DNA from 4 places in the Bradyrhizobium sp. UFLA05-89 genome. Region 1 is predicted to be linked to each of the others. Evidence: predicted binding sites of a transcription regulator. Region 1 holds the regulator's gene; each other region holds the start of a gene.

The links. Region 1 encodes PhoB, which activates phosphate uptake and scavenging genes when phosphate is short. Its sites were predicted from a motif close to TGTCATNNANCTGTCAT; they were not measured.
Region 2: the regulator PhoB is predicted to act here: its motif matches at 2,499-2,515, upstream of SO139_RS05160 (YdcH family protein).
Region 3: the regulator PhoB is predicted to act here: its motif matches at 1,669-1,685, upstream of SO139_RS05750 (RNA degradosome polyphosphate kinase).
Region 4: the regulator PhoB is predicted to act here: its motif matches at 2,504-2,520, upstream of phnC (phosphonate ABC transporter ATP-binding protein).

What each region holds. Positions count from the first base shown of each region.
Region 1 covers NZ_JBANBA010000016.1:93,912-98,346, reverse strand. The annotation lists gene SO139_RS11595 (aspartate aminotransferase family protein) at 1-1,076, opposite strand, end outside; gene SO139_RS11590 (GcrA family cell cycle regulator) at 1,532-2,044, shown strand; gene phoB (phosphate regulon transcriptional regulator PhoB) at 2,270-2,977, opposite strand; gene phoU (phosphate signaling complex protein PhoU) at 2,992-3,708, opposite strand; gene pstB (phosphate ABC transporter ATP-binding protein PstB) at 3,720-4,435, opposite strand, start outside.
Region 2 covers NZ_JBANBA010000006.1:53,889-58,323, forward strand. The annotation lists gene SO139_RS05150 (sensor domain-containing protein) at 1-773, opposite strand, end outside; gene SO139_RS05155 (NAD(P)/FAD-dependent oxidoreductase) at 1,009-2,112, shown strand; gene SO139_RS05160 (YdcH family protein) at 2,227-2,412, opposite strand; gene SO139_RS05165 (YdcH family protein) at 2,743-2,949, shown strand; gene SO139_RS05170 (hypothetical protein) at 3,052-3,267, shown strand; gene SO139_RS05175 (hypothetical protein) at 3,292-3,543, shown strand; gene SO139_RS05180 (GGDEF domain-containing protein) at 3,654-4,388, opposite strand.
Region 3 covers NZ_JBANBA010000007.1:17,309-21,743, reverse strand. The annotation lists gene SO139_RS05750 (RNA degradosome polyphosphate kinase) at 1-1,594, opposite strand, end outside; gene SO139_RS05745 (P-loop NTPase family protein) at 1,756-2,433, opposite strand; gene SO139_RS05740 (CDP-alcohol phosphatidyltransferase family protein) at 2,526-3,068, opposite strand; gene purM (phosphoribosylformylglycinamidine cyclo-ligase) at 3,222-4,295, shown strand; gene purN (phosphoribosylglycinamide formyltransferase) at 4,301-4,435, shown strand, end outside.
Region 4 covers NZ_JBANBA010000026.1:18,487-22,921, reverse strand. The annotation lists gene SO139_RS16065 (DUF1045 domain-containing protein) at 1-579, opposite strand, end outside; gene SO139_RS16060 (alpha-D-ribose 1-methylphosphonate 5-triphosphate diphosphatase) at 599-1,792, opposite strand; gene SO139_RS16055 (LbetaH domain-containing protein) at 1,789-2,457, opposite strand; gene phnC (phosphonate ABC transporter ATP-binding protein) at 2,632-3,441, shown strand; gene phnD (phosphonate ABC transporter substrate-binding protein) at 3,494-4,432, shown strand.

The DNA.
Region 1 (4,435 bases):
CCGACGGTGAGCAGCTTTTCGTTGCGCAGCGCCGTGACGAGATCGCCCGAGGGCACCACGGCCTTGACGCCAATCAACAGCCCCTCGCCGCGCACCTCGCTGACGACATCAGGATGGCGGTCGATCACGGAGGCGAGCTTCTGCTTGAGCAGCAGCGACATCTTCTGCACGTGATCGAAGAAGCCGGGCTTGAGCATCACGTCGAGCACGGCGTTCGCCGCGGACACGGCGAGCGGATTGCCTCCGAAGGTCGAGCCGTGCGAGCCGGGCGTCATGCCGGAGGCCGCCTCGGCGGTCGCAAGGCACGCGCCGATCGGAAAGCCGCCGCCAAGCGCTTTCGCCAGCGACATCACGTCAGGGGTCACGCCGAGGCGGCGATGTGCAAAGAGTTCGCCGGTGCGGCCCATGCCGGTCTGCACCTCGTCGAAGGCGAGCAGCAGGCCATGCTCGTCGCAGAGCTGGCGCAGCGCGCGATAGAAGGCGGGAGACGCCGAGCGCACGCCGCCCTCGCCCTGGATCGGCTCGATCAGGATGCCTGCGGTCTGTGGGCCGATCGCCTTCTTGACGGCTTCCAGGTCATCATGCGGCACTTGGTCGAAGCCGTCCATCGGCGGACCGAAGCCTTCGAGATATTTTGCAGACCCCGTAGCGGCGAGCGTTGCCAGCGTGCGGCCATGGAAAGCGCCCTCGAAAGTGATCATGCGGTAGCGCTCGGGATGGCCCTTGGTGGCATGATAGCGGCGCACCACCTTGATCACGCATTCCATCGCCTCGGCGCCGGAATTGCAGAAGAACACGAAGTCCGCAAAGCTCTCGTTGCAGAGCCTGACCGCGAGCTTCTCACCGTCCGGGCTCTGGAACAGGTTCGACATGTGCCAGAGCTTTGTCGCCTGCTCCTGCAGAGCCCCGACCAGATGCGGATGCGCGTGACCGAGCGCATTCACGGCGACGCCCGACGTGAAATCGAGATAGCGCTCTCCATTGGTTGCGACCAGCCAGCAGCCTTCGCCGCGCTCGAAGCCGAGCTCGGCCCTGGCGAAAACGGGAAGCAGATGCGTCGCGGCGCTCTTGGTCATGGCGGTCACTTGGATGTTGGGGCCGGCTGAGGCTGCCTTGCGCAGCGCATCATTGACCTGCCCGGAAAACGAAACGTGCCGCCTTTTAAGGGCGGCACGTGTCACCATTTTATGCTTGGAAAAACCGCTGTCAATGCCGCCAGAAGGCCCTGCAAGGCGCCTGACCCGTAGTCTTGCGGTGGCGATTTTGAGTTCTTTTAGCGACGGAACATGTGGACGCGGAGCCGCAGACTCTTGCGCGGGAGTCACGCCATATTGTAGCGTTTACCGTGTCAGATACGACATCTCGTGCAGCAGTTCTGATCCTCTTAGTCCTCATGTACCGGCGTAACGTTCAGGTGCGTTTTTCGCGCCCGGCGAGCCTTAAGGGATTCTGGGGGCACGGGTTTTTCGAGGCTTAGACATCGCCACGCGGCCCCAAGGATTGGCAGGCGCGCGGCGAAGGGAAGGGTGCAATGACGGTTTTGACCTGGTCCGACGATCGCGTCGAGCAATTGAAAAAGCTCTGGGAAGCCGGGCTTTCGGCCAGCCAGATCGCTGCCGAGCTCGGGAATGTGACGCGCAACGCCGTAATCGGCAAGGTGCACCGGCTGGGCCTGTCCGGTCGCGCCAAGAGCCCGTCCTCGGCGGCTCCCCGGCCCCGCAAGGCGCGCCCCGCACAGCACATGATGCGGGTGAGCCGCCCGATCTCGCGCGGCAACACCGCCCTCGCCCAGGCCTTCGAGGTCGAGGTCGAGCCCGATCCGATCACCTACGACAACGTCGTTCCGATGAGCCAGCGCCTGTCGCTGCTCGAGCTCAACGAGGCGACCTGCCACTGGCCTGTCGGCGATCCCTCGAGCCCGGATTTCTTCTTCTGTGGCGGCAAGTCGCTCTCGGGCCTGCCCTACTGCGCGCAGCATTCGCGCGTCGCCTACCAGCCGGCGGCGGACCGCCGACGCGCACCGGCCAAGCCCGGCACGCGCTGAGGTCATCAGCGCGGGGGGCTGGCCGACGCGCAACGATGGTTCAACAAATTGGATGTCGTCCCTGCGAAAGCAGGGACCCATAATCCAGGGCGCAGTTATTGCGCGGGAAGATCACTCCGAGTCTTCGCCAAACCACTCCCCGTGGTTATGGGTCCCTGCTTTCGCAGGGACGACATCGGAGAATGTGGCGGCAGCCCGCTGGATCACCGCTGCCACCTGCAAACCTTAAGTCTGCTCCGCCTTCGCGAAACGATCGTCCAGCGCGTAGCCGGCGCCACGGACGGTGCGGATCGGGTCCTGCTCGCGGCCGAGATTGAGCAGCTTGCGCAGACGGCCGATGTGGACGTCGACGGTGCGCTCGTCGATATAGATGTCACGGCCCCAGACGCTGTCGAGCAGCTGTTCACGCGAGAACACCCGGCCGGGATGCTCCAGGAAGAACTCCAAGAGGCGATATTCGGTCGGGCCGAGGTCGATCGGCCGTCCGGAGCGCGCGACGCGACGCTTCTCGCGGTCGAGCTCGATGTCGCCGTAGGCGAGTATGGTCGCAAGCCGCTCGGGGCTTGCACGCCGGAGCAGGCCTTTCACGCGCGCGAGCAACTCAGGTACCGAGAACGGCTTGACGATGTAGTCGTCGGCGCCGGTCGCAAGCCCCCGCACCCGCTCGCTCTCCTCGCCGCGTGCCGTGAGCATGATGATCGGCAGCTGCTTGGTCTCGGGCCTGGCGCGAAGCCTGCGGCACAGCTCAATGCCGGACAGGCCCGGCAGCATCCAGTCGAGCACGATCAGGTCGGGGATATGCTCCTTGAGGCGGGTGTCGGCGTCATCGCCGCGCATCACCGTCTCGACATCGTAGCCGTCGCCTTCGAGGTTGTAGCGCAATAGCTCGGTCAGCGCTTCCTCGTCCTCAACAACCAGAATGCGTGCGCCCATGGCGTCGTCGCTCCTTAAGTGTTCGGCACGGTCGTGGCGAAGGTCGTCATGTCGCCCTTCGGGCGCTTGTCGGCGATGGCCTGACCTTCGATCATGTAAAAAACGGTCTCGGCGATGTTGGTCGCATGGTCGCCGATCCGCTCGATGTTCTTGGCGCAGAACATCAAATGGATGCAGAACGAGATGTTGCGCGGATCCTCCATCATGTAGGTGAGGAGCTCGCGGAACAGCGAGGTGCAGATCGCGTCGACCTCCTCGTCGCCTTTCCACACCACCATCGCCGCCGGCAGGTCATGCGCGGCATAGGCGTCCAGCACCGACTTCACCTGCTGCTGCACGAGGTCGGTCATGTGTTCCAGGCCGCGGAACAGCTTTAGCGGATGGAAATCGGTCTCGAGCGCGGCGACGCGCTTGCCCATGTTCTTGGCAAGGTCGCCGATCCGCTCCAGATCGGTCGCGACGCGCATGGCGCCAACGATCTCGCGCAAGTCGACCGCCATCGGCTGGCGGCGCGCGATCGTGAGCACGGCGCGCTCCTCGATCTTCTTCTGGAGCGCGTCGATCTCGGCGTCGGTTGCCACCACGCGCTGGCCGAGCGCGACGTCACGGCGGATCAGCGCATCGACGGAATCGACGATCATGCGCTCGGCAAGGCCGCCCATCTCCGCAACGAGCCGCGTGAGCTCTTGCAGGTCGGTGTCGAAGGCCTTTGCGGTATGTTCAGAAGCCATTTCCTGTCTCCTCAGCCGAAGCGGCCGGTGATGTAGTCTTGGGTACGCCGGTCGCTGGGCGACGTGAAGATCTTGCTGGTCTCGTCGAACTCGATCAGCTCGCCGAGATACATGAAGGCGGTCTTGTCCGAGACGCGCGCCGCCTGCTGCATGTTGTGGGTGACGATCGCGATCGTGTAGTTCTCGGCGAGCTCCTGGATAAGCTCCTCGACCTTAGCGGTCGAGATCGGATCGAGCGCCGAGCAGGGCTCGTCGAACAGGATCACCTCGGGACGCACCGCCACGGTGCGGGCGATGCAGAGACGCTGCTGCTGGCCGCCGGAGAGCGACAGGCCGGAGGCGTTGAGCTTGTCCTTGACCTCGTTCCACAGCGCGCCGCCGCGCAGCGCCTTCTCGACGCGGACGTCCATCTCCGATTTGGAGATCTTCTCATAGAGGCGGATGCCGAAGGCGATGTTCTCGTAGATCGTCATCGGGAACGGCGTCGGCTTCTGGAACACCATGCCGACCCGGGCGCGCAGCAGGTTGAGGTCGAGCTTGGAGTCGAGGATGTTGGTCTGGTCCAGCATGAGCTGACCGGTGGCGCGCTGTCCCGGATAGAGATCGTACATCCGGTTGAAGATGCGCAGCAGGGTCGACTTGCCGCAGCCGGATGGGCCGATGAACGCCGTGACGCGATTGGTGCCGAGCGTCAGGTTGATGTTCTTCAGCGCGTGGTGCTCGCCAT
Region 2 (4,435 bases), on a different contig from region 1:
ATCTCGTCGGCGCGCTTGCCGACGATGCGATCGCGCGAATAGCGCGAGAAACGCTCGAAGGCGCGGTTGGCGAAGATGTAGCGGCCGTCCTCGATGTTCTTCGCGGCCACACAGACCGGGACGTTGTCGAGCACCGATTCCAGGAATTGCTTGGTGGAGGCAAGCTGCCGCGACAGGTTGCGCTGCTCGCTGACGTCGAGATGCGTCGCCACCGAGCCGCCATTCGGCAGCACGAAATATTTCACCAGGATGGCCCGCCCCTCCGGCAGCTCGGTGATCAGGCCGTTCGAGCTGGCGGCCTTCTCGTAGAACTCCTCGTCGGTCACGCCGAGCACGCCGCGATCGCGACGCAGCCTGAGCATGTCGGGCCCGGTCATATCGGCCCAGAGGTCCGAGCGCGCCAGCCCGTAGATTTCGAGATAGCGGTCGTTGCAGAAGATAATCCGTTGCTGAGCGTCGGTCATCACGACGCCCTGGTTCAGATTGTTCATGGCGGACGAAACGAAAGCATTGCGCCGCAACTGCATGCGCCTGGCTCGCCGTAACGCCGAGTGAATCCACAGCACGATGGCGGCCAGGAGCGAGCACACTGCGATGCCGCCGAGCAGCGCCTCCCAGACCAGATTGGGATCGAGCCGGCCCAGATAGCTTTGCGGGGCGAAATTGTCGGACAGCGCAAAGGCGCGCGCGGGCGCGACCGTGCCGGCCAGGCACGCCAAGGCCTGCACAGACGTCAGAATCGTGCCGCTCGCGTGCCAGTTCTTGTCAGCCATCAGCCACCCGCGATTTCAACTCCGGATTGTCTGGCCTCACGGGTTGGGATCGGGTAAACGCCTGTCAGCACGACAGAAAAATGTGACGCCAGATACGGCAATTGCCCTGACATGATAAATTCTTCCTTAATGGAGAGCCGCCTCGGGTGCGGTTCCTTAAGCCTCTCGTTAAGCCCCTTGTTAAGCTCCTTGTTAAGCTCCTTGGCCCTGCCGCTCACGGACCTCCCGCCCCACCATGGATAGAGTTGACTGCGTCGTCATCGGAGCGGGGGTGGTCGGGCTCGCGATCGCCCGAAAGCTCGCCCAGGCCGGGCGCGAGGTGATCGTGCTTGAAGCGGCGGAGGCGATCGGCACCATCACCTCCTCGCGCAACAGCGAGGTGATCCATGCCGGGATCTATTACCGGGCCGGGAGCTGGATGGCGCGGCTGTGCGTCAGCGGCAAGCATGCGCTCTACCGCTACTGCGCCGAGCGCGACATCCCGCACAGAAATTGCGGCAAGCTGATCGTCGCTACCAATCCGAAAGAGACCGAGAAGCTGCAATCGATCAAGGCGCATGCCGAGGCCAATGGCGTGCTCGACATGCAGATGCTCGCAGGCGACGCCGCGCGCGCGCTGGAGCCGGCGCTCGCCTGCGATGCCGCGTTGCTCTCGCCCTCGACCGGCATCATCGACAGCCATGCCTACATGCTCTCGCTGCGCGGCGAGGCCGAAGCGGCGGGCGCTGCGTTCGCGTTTCACACGCCGCTGATCCGCGCCAAGGCCTCAGGCGGCGTCATCGAAATCGATGCTGGCGGCGAGGCGCCGATGACGCTGCAATGCAGCCTGCTGGTCAACGCAGCAGGTCTTTCCGCGACGACCGTGGCGCGCAGCGTCGACGGCATGCCTCTGGAGCGGATTCCGCCGGCCTATCTTGCCAAGGGCAACTATTTCAGCTGTAGCACCAAGGCACCATTCTCACGGCTGATCTATCCCGTGCCCGAGCCCGGCGGGCTCGGCGTGCACCTCACCCTGGACATGGCAGGCCAGGCGCGCTTCGGTCCCGACGTGGAATGGATCGAAACGATCGACTATGCCGTCGATCCCGCACGCGCAGAGCGATTCTATCCGGCAATCCGCAAATACTGGCCGGACCTGCCTGATGGCGCGTTGATGCCGAGCTATTCGGGCATACGGCCGAAGATCGTCCCGCCGGCGGTGGCCACGCAGGATTTCCTGATGCAGGGCCCGCGCGATCACGGCGTGGACGGCCTCATCAATCTCTTCGGTATCGAGTCGCCCGGCCTGACGTCATCACTTGCGATCGCCGACCACGTCGCCGAGCTCGCAAGCATCTAGGCTTCGCACGAAATCAATCGCACGACGCTCCGCACCTCGACGTAGGGATGTGCGCAACAGCTCTCATCCCTACGTGAAGGGGTGCGAGATCAGGCCTATTCTGTACGGGGGTTACTAGTGGAGCGTGTCGTCGGTACCGTGCCTCAACCGCTCGATCTGGTCCTTGACCATCAACTTCCGGCGCTTCAACTCAACAATTTGCAGGTCGTCTGTTGAAAGGTGCACGAGAGCTTCGTGCAATTCGTTTTCGAGAAGTTTGTGTTTCCGCTCCAATTCAACAAGATGTGCCTGAATTGTCATTCGAAACCTCCTCGGTAGGGTTGAACCTCAGAATTCGATCCGGACGGAGAAGTGTACATCACCGATTCGTTCTGTCGATAAGTATCCGTAGTCCCACTGTCATTTTTGAAACTTCATATGTAATGAACAGTGAGTAAGGAACCCCGGCAGGAATCATCCATGATTTCAATGCGCCTGCGCGCGGTCGCCGCGATCCACTGAAATATCTTTGCGAGAGAACGTTGATAGGGACCCCAGATCGCTTGCGATCACGTCGCGCAAGGACGATACTTTCCACAGGCCTTCCACAGGCTTTCGTAACCTCATCGGGTTTTCCGGCTACCGCACATCATGACCAATGAAGACGAGCGCGAACTCGAAGCCGAGCTCGCCCGGTTGCAGCAGGAACACCGAGATCTCGATGCGGCGATCGATGCATTGCATCAATCGCCCGCCCCCGACCTATTGCGGTTACAGCGCCTGAAGAAACGCAAGCTGTTGTTGCGCGACCGTATCGCCTTCATCGAAGACCAGATCACGCCCGACATCATCGCCTGATCGCGGCCGCATGCCCGATGCGTTTTCCGCGATCGGATTTCTCTTGACTCAAAAAGAACAAAATAAGAACATTCAGACCTCAACCGCTTCCGGGGAAATGTCATGTCCGCAGCCGCCTTCGACAACAGCCATTATGAACAAGCCTGCGATCAGGCGATCGCGATGTGTGACGGCAATCTGCGCAGCACCATCAAGGCGCTGATCATGGCCAACGAATATCTGGAAGCGGAGCTCGAGGAATTGCAGGCGGCAATTTCGGCCGGCTGCATTCCCGAGACGTCGCGCAACAAGATGCGGAGCACCTCCAGCGCCGCGTGAGCCAACGAGCACTCGGAGCCGACCATGTCCGATGTCACCTACTATGTCGCACTGCCTTTCCTCACCGACGAAGATGGATCGCCGGTCGCAGGCGCCGCGGAGGAATGCCAGACTTCGGCCGCCGCACTGCGGCGCGCCGAGATCCTGGCGCACGGCGCCGGCCATATCGGCGCGATCGCGTTCAGCCGCAGCGGCGATCCCATGACCGGCGAGTTCGGCGACGCCAAGCTGCTGCGCAAATTCGGCAACGTGCCGGAAGACCTCAGCACGCTCTAAGAACGATACGAAGCTACACGATCGGTTGCCCTGGGGTTCACCTCTCCCCAGCAGGGAGAGGTGAAGTTCACGCCTCGACTCGCACCGATTGAGCCAAAACTCATCATCCTCTAGGTGCTGATCAGCCTGATCCGCGGCTCGTGCCGGCGCTGAGCCTTGCGCACGTACATGGCCGCGTCAGCTTCCTCCAGCGCGCGGCCCGCCTCGGCGTGAGATCCGAGCAGCGCGACGCCGGCGGAGGCGCCTGCATTCACGCGCTGGCCGCGAAACACAAAGGACAAATCGTCGATCGCCTGCTCGAAGCCTGCGGCCTTCGCCTTGGCGTCGGTCTCGCTGAGGTTCCACAACAGCAGCGCAAACTCGTCGCCGCCAAGACGGCCGACCACGTCAGAGGCACGCACCTGCCGCGTCAGCGTGGCGGCGATCGCCTTGAGGACCTCGTCACCGGCGGCGTGACCGAAGGAGTCGTTGATGGGCTTCAGGCGGTCGACGTCGAGCACGATCAACGCGCCGCGGGCGGCGTAGCGCGTCATGTAGGCGATCGCACGATGGAGCTCGCGCTCGAAGCCGCGCCGGTTCGGGATGCCGAGCAGGAAGTCGGTGTCGGCAGCAGCCTCGAGCTCGTCGATGCGCCGCTGGGCCTGGGCGAGCTTGGTGCGCAGGTTGCGGATGATCGCCTTGGCGTTCTTTGCATCGTTCTTTGCATCGTTCTTGGCCTTGCCGGTCGTCGCAGCGGGCCGGCCCGCAGGCCGGGCCGCGCGTCTGGCCGCGGGTTTGGATCGGCTCCCGCTGCTTTTCCGGCCCTTTTGCGCCTTCGCAGCGATCGCCCTTTTTGGTTTCTTCATGGGCGTCCTGCTCAATGAAGGCTTGCGGGGATTCACCAAGACAGGAT
Region 3 (4,435 bases), on a different contig from region 1:
GCTCGAGGATGCGCTTGCGCAGCGTCAGCGGCGATACCGCCATCTTGTCGAGATCGCTCGGTGCCGCGTAGCCGGTGATGAAGTTGAACACGCGCGCAGCGTCGCGGCCGATGGTCGGGTCCGAGGTGAAGTAGGAGAGATCGGTGTAGATGCGCGCGGTCACCGGATGGTAGTTGCCGGTGCCGGTGTGAACATAGGTGGTGAGGCTGCCGCCCTCGCGGCGCACGACCATCGAGAGTTTTGCATGCGTCTTCAGCTCGAGGAAGCCGTAGACGACCTGCACGCCGGCGCGCTCGAGGTCGCGCGCCCAGCGGATATTCGCTTCCTCGTCGAAGCGCGCCTTGAGCTCGATCAGCGCGGTGACGGACTTGCCCGCCTCGGCGGCCTCGGCCAGCGCGCGCACGATCGGCGAATTGTTGGAGGTGCGGTAGAGCGTCTGCTTGATCGCGACGACGTCGGGGTCGCGCGTGGCTTGCTGGAGAAACTGCACCACGACATCGAAGGATTCATAGGGATGGTGGACGATGAGGTCCTTTTGCCGGATCGCAGCGAAGATGTCGCCGCCATGCTCGCGCACGCGCTCGGGATGACGGGGCACGTACGGGGTGAATTCGAGGTCGGGGCGATCGAGGCGGGTGAGCTGCGACAGCTCGTTCATGGCGAGCACGCCGTCGACCAGGAACACTTCGTCATCGGCAGCTGAAAGCGCGTGCTGCACGAAGTTGCGCAGTTGCTCAGGCGTCTTGGCATCGACCTCGAGCCGGATCACCGATCCACGGCGGCGGCGCTTCAGCGCCGTCTCGAACACGCGAACGAGGTCTTCGGCCTCTTCCTCGATTTCCATTTCGGAGTCGCGGATGATGCGGAAGGCGCCCTGGCCGTGCACGGTATAGCCGGGGAACAGACGGTTGATGAAGAGTGCGGTAGCCTGCTCGAGCGGGATCAGCCGCGTCACGCCATCAACGGGCAGTTTGATGAAGCGGTCGATCTTGCCGGGCATGCGGATCAGCGCGTTCATCTGCCTGCCGTCGGCGGCGCGCGTGAGCTGCAGGGCGATGGTGAAGCCGAGGCTCGGAATGAACGGGAAGGGGTGGGCGGGATCGATCGCAAGCGGGGTGAGCAGCGGGAATACGTTGTGGAGAAAGTAGTCCTCCAGCCACGTCCGCTCTGCCTTGGTGACATCCTTGCCGTCCACCAGCACGATGCCGACCTCGGCAAGCGTGCCGCGCAGATCGCGCCAGATCGCCTGCTGGTCGCTTGCGAGTTGCGAGACGGTCCGGTTGATCAGGGCGAGTTGCTCGGACGGGGTCAGGCCGTCGGGGCTGCGCTCGGGGATACCCTCTCGGACCTGCGCCTTGATGCCGGCGACGCGGACCATGAAGAACTCATCAAGGTTATTCGCCGAAATCGACAGGAATCGCACCCGCTCCAGCACCGGGTGGTGGGAGTTGACGGATTCCTCCAGGACCCGGCGGTTGAAATGTAGCCAGGAGAGCTCGCGATTGATGAATCGCTCGGGGCTCGTGGCGATCGCCGGCAGACCCGTCGCTTCTAGTTCTTTTTCTTTGATTTCAATAGCTTGCGCGGAGTCCATGAGAAGTCGGTCCATATTGTCTCGCCTTACTTTGCGACTTACGCGCAAAACCGGCGGGAGCATGTGTTAATGCGATGACGTTTCGATGACATTGATGTTCCGCCGCTCGGCCGCGTCAAGCGGTCGAGGTGGGCGGGGGCCTGCAAAAGGGACTGGAAATGTCAGGCGTCGCGGAGCAGCTCGGCCGCCAGTGCGCGGGTCACGGGCCGGCCGAGCCGCAGGGCTTCGCCGTCGAGCAACTCCACGGCCCGCCGCGCGGCGGCGGAGGAGCGCTCCAGGCGGGTCGCGAGATAGCTGACCACGCTCTCATCCACGCTCAGTTGGCGGTCTGCGCAGAACTTGACGATCAGGCCGCGGAAAAGCTGGTCGTCCGGCGGCAGGAGCGACACCACCGGCACGGCGCGCAGGCGCGAGCGGAGGTCGCGCAGCTCGATATCCAGTGCCGCCGGTACCTCGCGGCCTGTGAGCAGGACGTAGGCGCCGTCCTCGCGCGCGAGGTTCAACAGATGGAAGAGCGCGCGCTCATCCAAATCCTTCGCTTTCAGGTCCTCGACGACCAGTGCGCCCGTGGCGAGCGCTCCAGGCACGGCGGCCGCAGTCAATGCATTGGCGGTAGTGGAGCGGGCGCCCGCCTCTTCGGCCCAGATGGCGGCGAGGTGGCTCTTACCTGAGCCTTCGGGCCCCGCCAGCCACATGATCCGGTTTGGCCATTCGGGCCAACCGGTGATCAGGGCGAGACCGGCGGCGTTGGCGGGGCCTTCGAGAAAATTGTCCCGGCTCAGGCTTTCCGCATGCGGAAGCGAAAACGCCAGTTGTCGGGGATGAACGCGGCCTGCCACGCTTGCTTTGCTCCATGCCGGACGGGCCGGCTTTGTTCGAAGAGATTCGACCTATCGGGCGGGAGTTGGCCTTTTGCGGGGCCGCATCCCCCTCATTTCGCCTCGATCGTGCTCATGTGTCGCAGCCACTCGACGAGATAGAGCGACACGGAGGAGAGCGTGAAGACCGTGACGAGGCCCATCAGGATTATATCATAGGGTCCGGGGTTGAAGCCGAAGGCAAGGGAGGCCAGCACCAACGCCGCATACGCCACCTGGGCTGCAGTGTTGAGCTTCGACACTTTCGACGGCTTCATCTCGACCGGCTTGTCGAACAGCCAGGAGACGATCACGGCGGCGACGATCATGATGTCGCGGGAGACCACCAGAATCACGATCCAGCGCGGGATGTCGCCCCAGATGCCGAGTGCCAGATAGATCGAGACCAGCAGCGCCTTGTCGGCGAGCGGATCGAGCAGGGCGCCGAGCTCGCTCCTCATGTTGAAGCGCTTGGCCAGGAAGCCGTCGACGGCGTCGCTGATGCCGGCGATCAGGAAGACGGCGAACGCCACCTCCATTTGGCTCGACACAATCGCCCAGACGATGATCGGGACCAGCATAATGCGGCCCAGGGTAATGATGTTCGGAATACTCACGCGGCGCTTCCCGGCACCCGGTGTGACCTCGAATCCGGCCCTTTGGAGGCTGAACCGGTTGATATCTACATAGTATAGCCTCAGGCCTCTTGCGAGCCATTGCGCAACCCTCGAATTCGACGTAACCAGCCGCAAATCCACTGGAAATCCGGCATGACCGACCGCAAAAACGGCCTTACCTACGCCGATTCAGGCGTCGACATCGATGCGGGCAATCGCTTGGTCGACCTGATCAAGCCGATGGTGCGCGCCACCGCGCGTGCCGGCGCCGATGCCGAGATCGGCGGTTTTGGTGGCCTGTTCGATCTCAAGGCAGCCGGGTTCAAGGACCCGGTCCTGGTCGCCGCCACCGACGGTGTCGGCACCAAGGTCAAAATCGCTATCGAGACCGGCCTGCATGGCGGGATCGGCATCGACCTCGTCGCGATGAGCGTCAACGACCTCGTGGTGCAGGGGGCTGAGCCGCTGTTCTTCCTCGACTATTTCGCCTGCGGCAAGCTCGACCCCGAGGCTGCTGCGTCGATCGTCGCGGGCGTTGCCGAAGGCTGCCGCGAGTCAGGTTGCGCATTGATCGGCGGCGAGACCGCCGAGATGCCGGGCCTCTACAAGGACGGCGACTATGATCTCGCCGGTTTCGCGGTTGGTGCTGCCGAGCGCGGGACGCTACTGCCGCGCAAGGATATCGCCGCGGGCGATGCAGTGATCGGGCTCGCGTCCTCGGGCGTGCATTCCAACGGCTTCTCGCTGGTGCGCAAGATCGTCGAGCAGTCCGGCCTGGGCTTCGAGGCCCAGGCGCCGTTTGCGCCGGTCATGACGCTCGGGGGGGCGCTGCTCGCGCCGACCCGGCTCTATGTCAAATCCTGCCTGCGCGCGATCCGCGAGACCGGCGCGGTGAAGGGCCTTGCCCACATCACCGGCGGCGGCTTCACCGACAACATCCCGCGCGTGCTGCCGAAACATCTCGGTGTCGGCATCGATCTCGCCCGCTTGCCGGTGCTGCCGGTGTTCAAATGGCTGGCGGCGCAAGGCGGCATCGCCGAGCTCGAAATGCTGCGCACCTTCAACTGCGGCATCGGCATGATCGCGATCGTCGAGCCGGATGCCGCCGACAAGGTGATCGAGGTCTTCACCGATGCCGGCGAGACGGCGGCGCAACTCGGCACTGTGATCCCGGCCGAGGGCGAGCATCGCGTCGTTTATAACGGCCAACTCGATCTGTCGCTGTAAAACCCATGAAGCGCCGTGTCGCCATCCTGATCTCAGGCCGAGGCTCCAACATGGCGGCGCTGATCAAGGCCGCCGCCGCACCGGATTTTCCGGCGGAGATCTCGCTCGTCATTTCGAACAAGGCCGCCGCACTGGGCCTG
Region 4 (4,435 bases), on a different contig from region 1:
CAGCATCTCGACGATCGGCCCACGCCGCTCCGCATCGAGCCGGCCCGTGAGCGTCATGTGAAAGCGGAATTCTTCCATCACGTAGGGGTAGCCCCAGCGATCGAGATAATCGCGCTGCCGCTCGGGCAGCCTATCCGGGTTGCGCCTCGCGCGATCGTTCGCCGTCAGCGGCGCACGAAACGCATCGAAATCGCGCACGCAATCGGCGGCGAGCTGTGTCAATTCGCCGACGGGCTCGGCCGGGATCACCGCAATGAAGCCGCTGATGGAATCCACGATCGGACGAATCACGGGGATCGGCCGCGGCTTGCCAGCGAACGCTGCGCACGCCGCTACCAGTTCGGCCTCGGTCTTGCCCCCCGCCAGCGCCATCGGCGCCTTCAGCGTGCCGTGAAAACCATATTTGCGGGGATCGGCCGTGACGTCATGCCAATCGGTTGCAAGGTGCAGCGCCTCTGCAGGGAAGGGCGACTCGCGGCCGCCATGGGCATCATAGCCGAGCAGCCCGGCGCCGAAGCGCGATAGCACGCTCTCGGCATCGGCGGCATAGTAGATCGCGTAGCGGGGAAAACCTGTCATCGCCTCAGCTATAGCGGGTTTAGACGGCGGCGACAGCCTCACGCGGCGCCGCGGCTGAGCCCAGCAGGCGCGAGCCATCGGTGAGGTGGACGAGCTTGCCTGCAGCGATCACCGCGACCACCCGCGGCCGCAGCGGCACGGTGTCGTCGACCAGCAGGATGTCGGCGCGCCGTCCTTCCTTGATCGTTCCGCGATCGGACAGGCCCGCGGCCTCTGCCGGAGCTTCCGAGATCAGCTTCCAGGCCTGCGCCAGCGGCAGCACGCCATCGGCCGCGAGCCGGAAGGCGGCGAGCAGTTGCGCCGGATAGTAGTAGTCCGAGGCCAGCACCGAACAGAGTCCCTTGGCGATCATGTCGGAGGCTTTGGTCCAGCCAGTATGGCTGCCGCCGCGCACCACGTTGGGCGCGCCGTAGATGATGGCGTCGCCGGCCTCCGCGGCCGCGCGCGCCGTCTCTTCGTTGACCGGAAATTCGGCGATCGTGGCGCCCATGTCACGATACGCCTTGCGCACCGCCGGTGTCGAATCGTCATGCGAGAGCATCCGTACCTCGGCCGCGCGGGCCGCCGCAGCAAGCCGCGCGGTCGTCGCCGGGACGTCCGCCGCGCGAGCGGCGACGCGACCGACCAGCTCTTCGAAAGCCGTGTCGGACAGTCCGGTCCGGTCAACCAAGCGGCCGCGCTTGTTCGGCTTTGAAAGATCGCGGATGGTCGCAGCCATGTGATCGTTGAAGGCGAACAGATCGATCCGTCCTTCGGCGAGCCATTGGCCGATCTCGTCCTCCGCGTCGAGATTGTAGGTCTCGTGCCGCAGATGGAAGCGGGTATCGGCGGCAAATTGCGGCCGCAAGCGTTCGATCGCCACCAGCAGGCGCCGTGCATTGTCGCCAGAGCGCAGGCCCGGCTCCCACGACCAGGTCGTGCCGTGGAAGACGGTGGTGATGCCGTTGCTGATCACCTGCCGGTCGCTGTCGGCGAGCGCCACGTCGATCGGGAAGTCGACGCCAGGGCGCGGCATCATCTGCCGCTCGAAGGCATCGCCATGCAGGTCGACGATGCCCGGCAAGACCAAAAGACTCCGGGCGTCGATCGCAAGTGGCGCACGTGCGCGGCCGCGATCGATTGCTGCAATTTCCTGCCCGGACAGGACGAGTGAGGTTTCGACGATCTCCGAGCCGATCAGTGCCCGGCCGCCTTCAAGATAAATTTCAGTCACGCGGGGATGCTTCGCTTGCTGGGAGAGGACTGGTTGGCAACGATCCGTGCTTCGTACTTTGCGAGGAAATCTTCAATCCCAAGCTTGCGGAAATCAGGCAAGGCCTCACGCAAGCTTTCGTGATGCCAGTCCCACCAGGCGAGCCTTGCCAGGCGGTCGGCGATCTCGTCGGAGAACCGCCGTCGGACCGGACGGGCCGGATTGCCGGCGACGATGGTGTAGGCGGGGACGTCCTTGGTGACGATGGCGCCTGCGGCTACCACGGCGCCGGTGCCGATATTGCGGCCTGGCAGCACGATCGCGCCATGGCCGATCCAGACATCATGACCGATGTAAACGTGATGCTGGCGCCGCCAGTCGAAGAACTCGGCCTCGTCGCTCTCGCCCGGAAAGTAGGCACTCGCACGATAGGTGAAATGCGCCTGGCTGGCGCGTTGCATCGGGTGATTGCCAGGATTGATACGCGTCATCGCTGCGATCGAGCAGAATTTTCCAATCGTCGTGTAGGTGATCTGCGAATCGTTCACGACGTAGGAATAGTCGCCCATCGTCACCTCGTGCAGGATCGTGCGCGCGCCGACCTCGCAATAGGCGCCGAGCTTGATCTCGTGAAGCTTGGCCGTGGAATCGATGGTCGGTTGGACCGAAAGCGCTTTGGCGACCATGATGCGTCCGTCAACGGGAGAGGGGCGTTCGTCTTCGAGCGCCTTGATGACGATGTCATGACGAAGAGATGACGGGGGATGGCGTGCGTAGCATCGCCGCACTGCCCTGCCCCTGTCACACAAATGTAAAGCGGCGGCGTTAGCGGTTGGGCCCAGCTAGTTGGGAGCTCCTGCATGCTGGTGCTTGAAGGTCTGACGTGCCGCTTCGGCACAAAAGCCGCGGTGGACAGTGCTTCGTTTGAGGTTGCTCCCGGCGGCTTTGTCGGCGTGATCGGCCGCTCGGGCGCCGGCAAGTCGACCTTGCTGCGGACCATCAACCGCCTGGTGACGCCTACGGAGGGGCGCATCCTGTTCGACGGCGTCGACGTCACCGCGCTGCGCGGCAAGGAGCTGCGGCAATGGCGCGCCCGCGCCGCGATGATCTTCCAGCAGTTCAATCTCGTCGGCCGCCTCGACGTGCTCACCAACGTGCTGATGGGCCGCCTTGCCGCGATGCCGGCCTGGCGCTCGCTGACGCAGGCCTGGCTAGAGGAGGACAGGGCGCTGGCGATGTCGGCGCTCGAGCAGTTCGACATGGCCTCGCTCGCGGCGCAGCGCACCGACCAGCTTTCCGGCGGCCAGCAGCAGCGCGTCGCGATCGCTCGCGCACTGGTGCAGCAGCCTGATCTCATCCTCGCCGACGAGCCGATCGCCTCGCTCGACCCGCGCAACACGAAAATCGTGATGGATGCGCTGCTGCGCATCAACAAGCATTTCGGCATCACCGTGATCTGCAACCTGCATTCGCTCGATCTGGCGCGCAGCTATTGCGACCGTCTGATCGGCATGGCGGCGGGCCGCGTGGTGTTCGACGGCGCGCCGTCGGCGCTCACCGAGCACGTCGCGCGTGAGCTCTACGATCTCGAAGCCAGCGAAGTCATGGGTGGCGTGCCACTGCCGGCGCCCGAAGCCGTTCCAGCGCTCGGCAGCGCTGCCGCCGCCTGAGCCCCGACCCAAGTTTTTGCGTTTACCGCGTCCAACCGATCAAGAGGGTATCATGATCACTCGTCGCATCGTACTTGCCGGCGCCGCCGCGCTGGCCTTCACCGTATCTGCGTCTGCCGAAGACTGGAAAGCGAAATATCCGGAGCTGACATTTGCCGTTGTCCCGGCCGAGAACGCCTCGGGCGTCACCGAACGCTGGGCTCCGTTCATGACCTACCTCTCGAAGGAACTCGGCGTAAAGGTCACGCTGCGGATCGCCAATGACTACGCCGCCGTGATCGAAGGTCAGCGTGCCGGCAACATCCAGATCGCAAGTTATGGGTCGGCCTCGTTTGCGCGCGCCCGGCTGACCGGCGTCAAGACGGACGCCTTTGCGAGCGATCTGAACGCGGATGGCGGCACGGGCTATTATTCGGTGTTCTTCGTCAAGGCGAACAGCCCCTACAAGAGCATTGACGAGCTGAAGGGCAAGAACCTCGGCCTGGTCGATCCGAATTCGACCTCAGGCAACAACGTGCCGCGCTTCGAGCTCGACAAGATGGGCATCGCGGATGTCGACACGTATTTCAGCAAGGTCGTCTTCACCGGCAGCCATGAGAATGCGATCCTTGCCTTGGCGCAGGGCACGGTCGATGTTGCCGCCAACCAATGGACCAGCGACGACGATTCCACCCTGGCGCAGATGCTGACCAAGGGCATGCTGAAGAACGCCGACGGCTCGCCGATGAAGAAGGACGATTTCCGCATCATTCACAAGTCGGCGCCGATCATTGGCCCTTCGATGTACGCCTATAGCTCCGACCTCCCCGATGACCTGAAGGCTGCGATCGCCAAGGCATTCTTCGACTCGCCCACCAAGGACAAGGCTGCGTTCGATCGGCTCTCGGACGGCCAGAAAAAGGGTTTTCATCCCGCGACCACCAAGGATTGGGATGGCACGATCGAGCTGATCAAGTTCGTCGACGCGCTACGCAAGAAGAAGGCGTCCTGATAT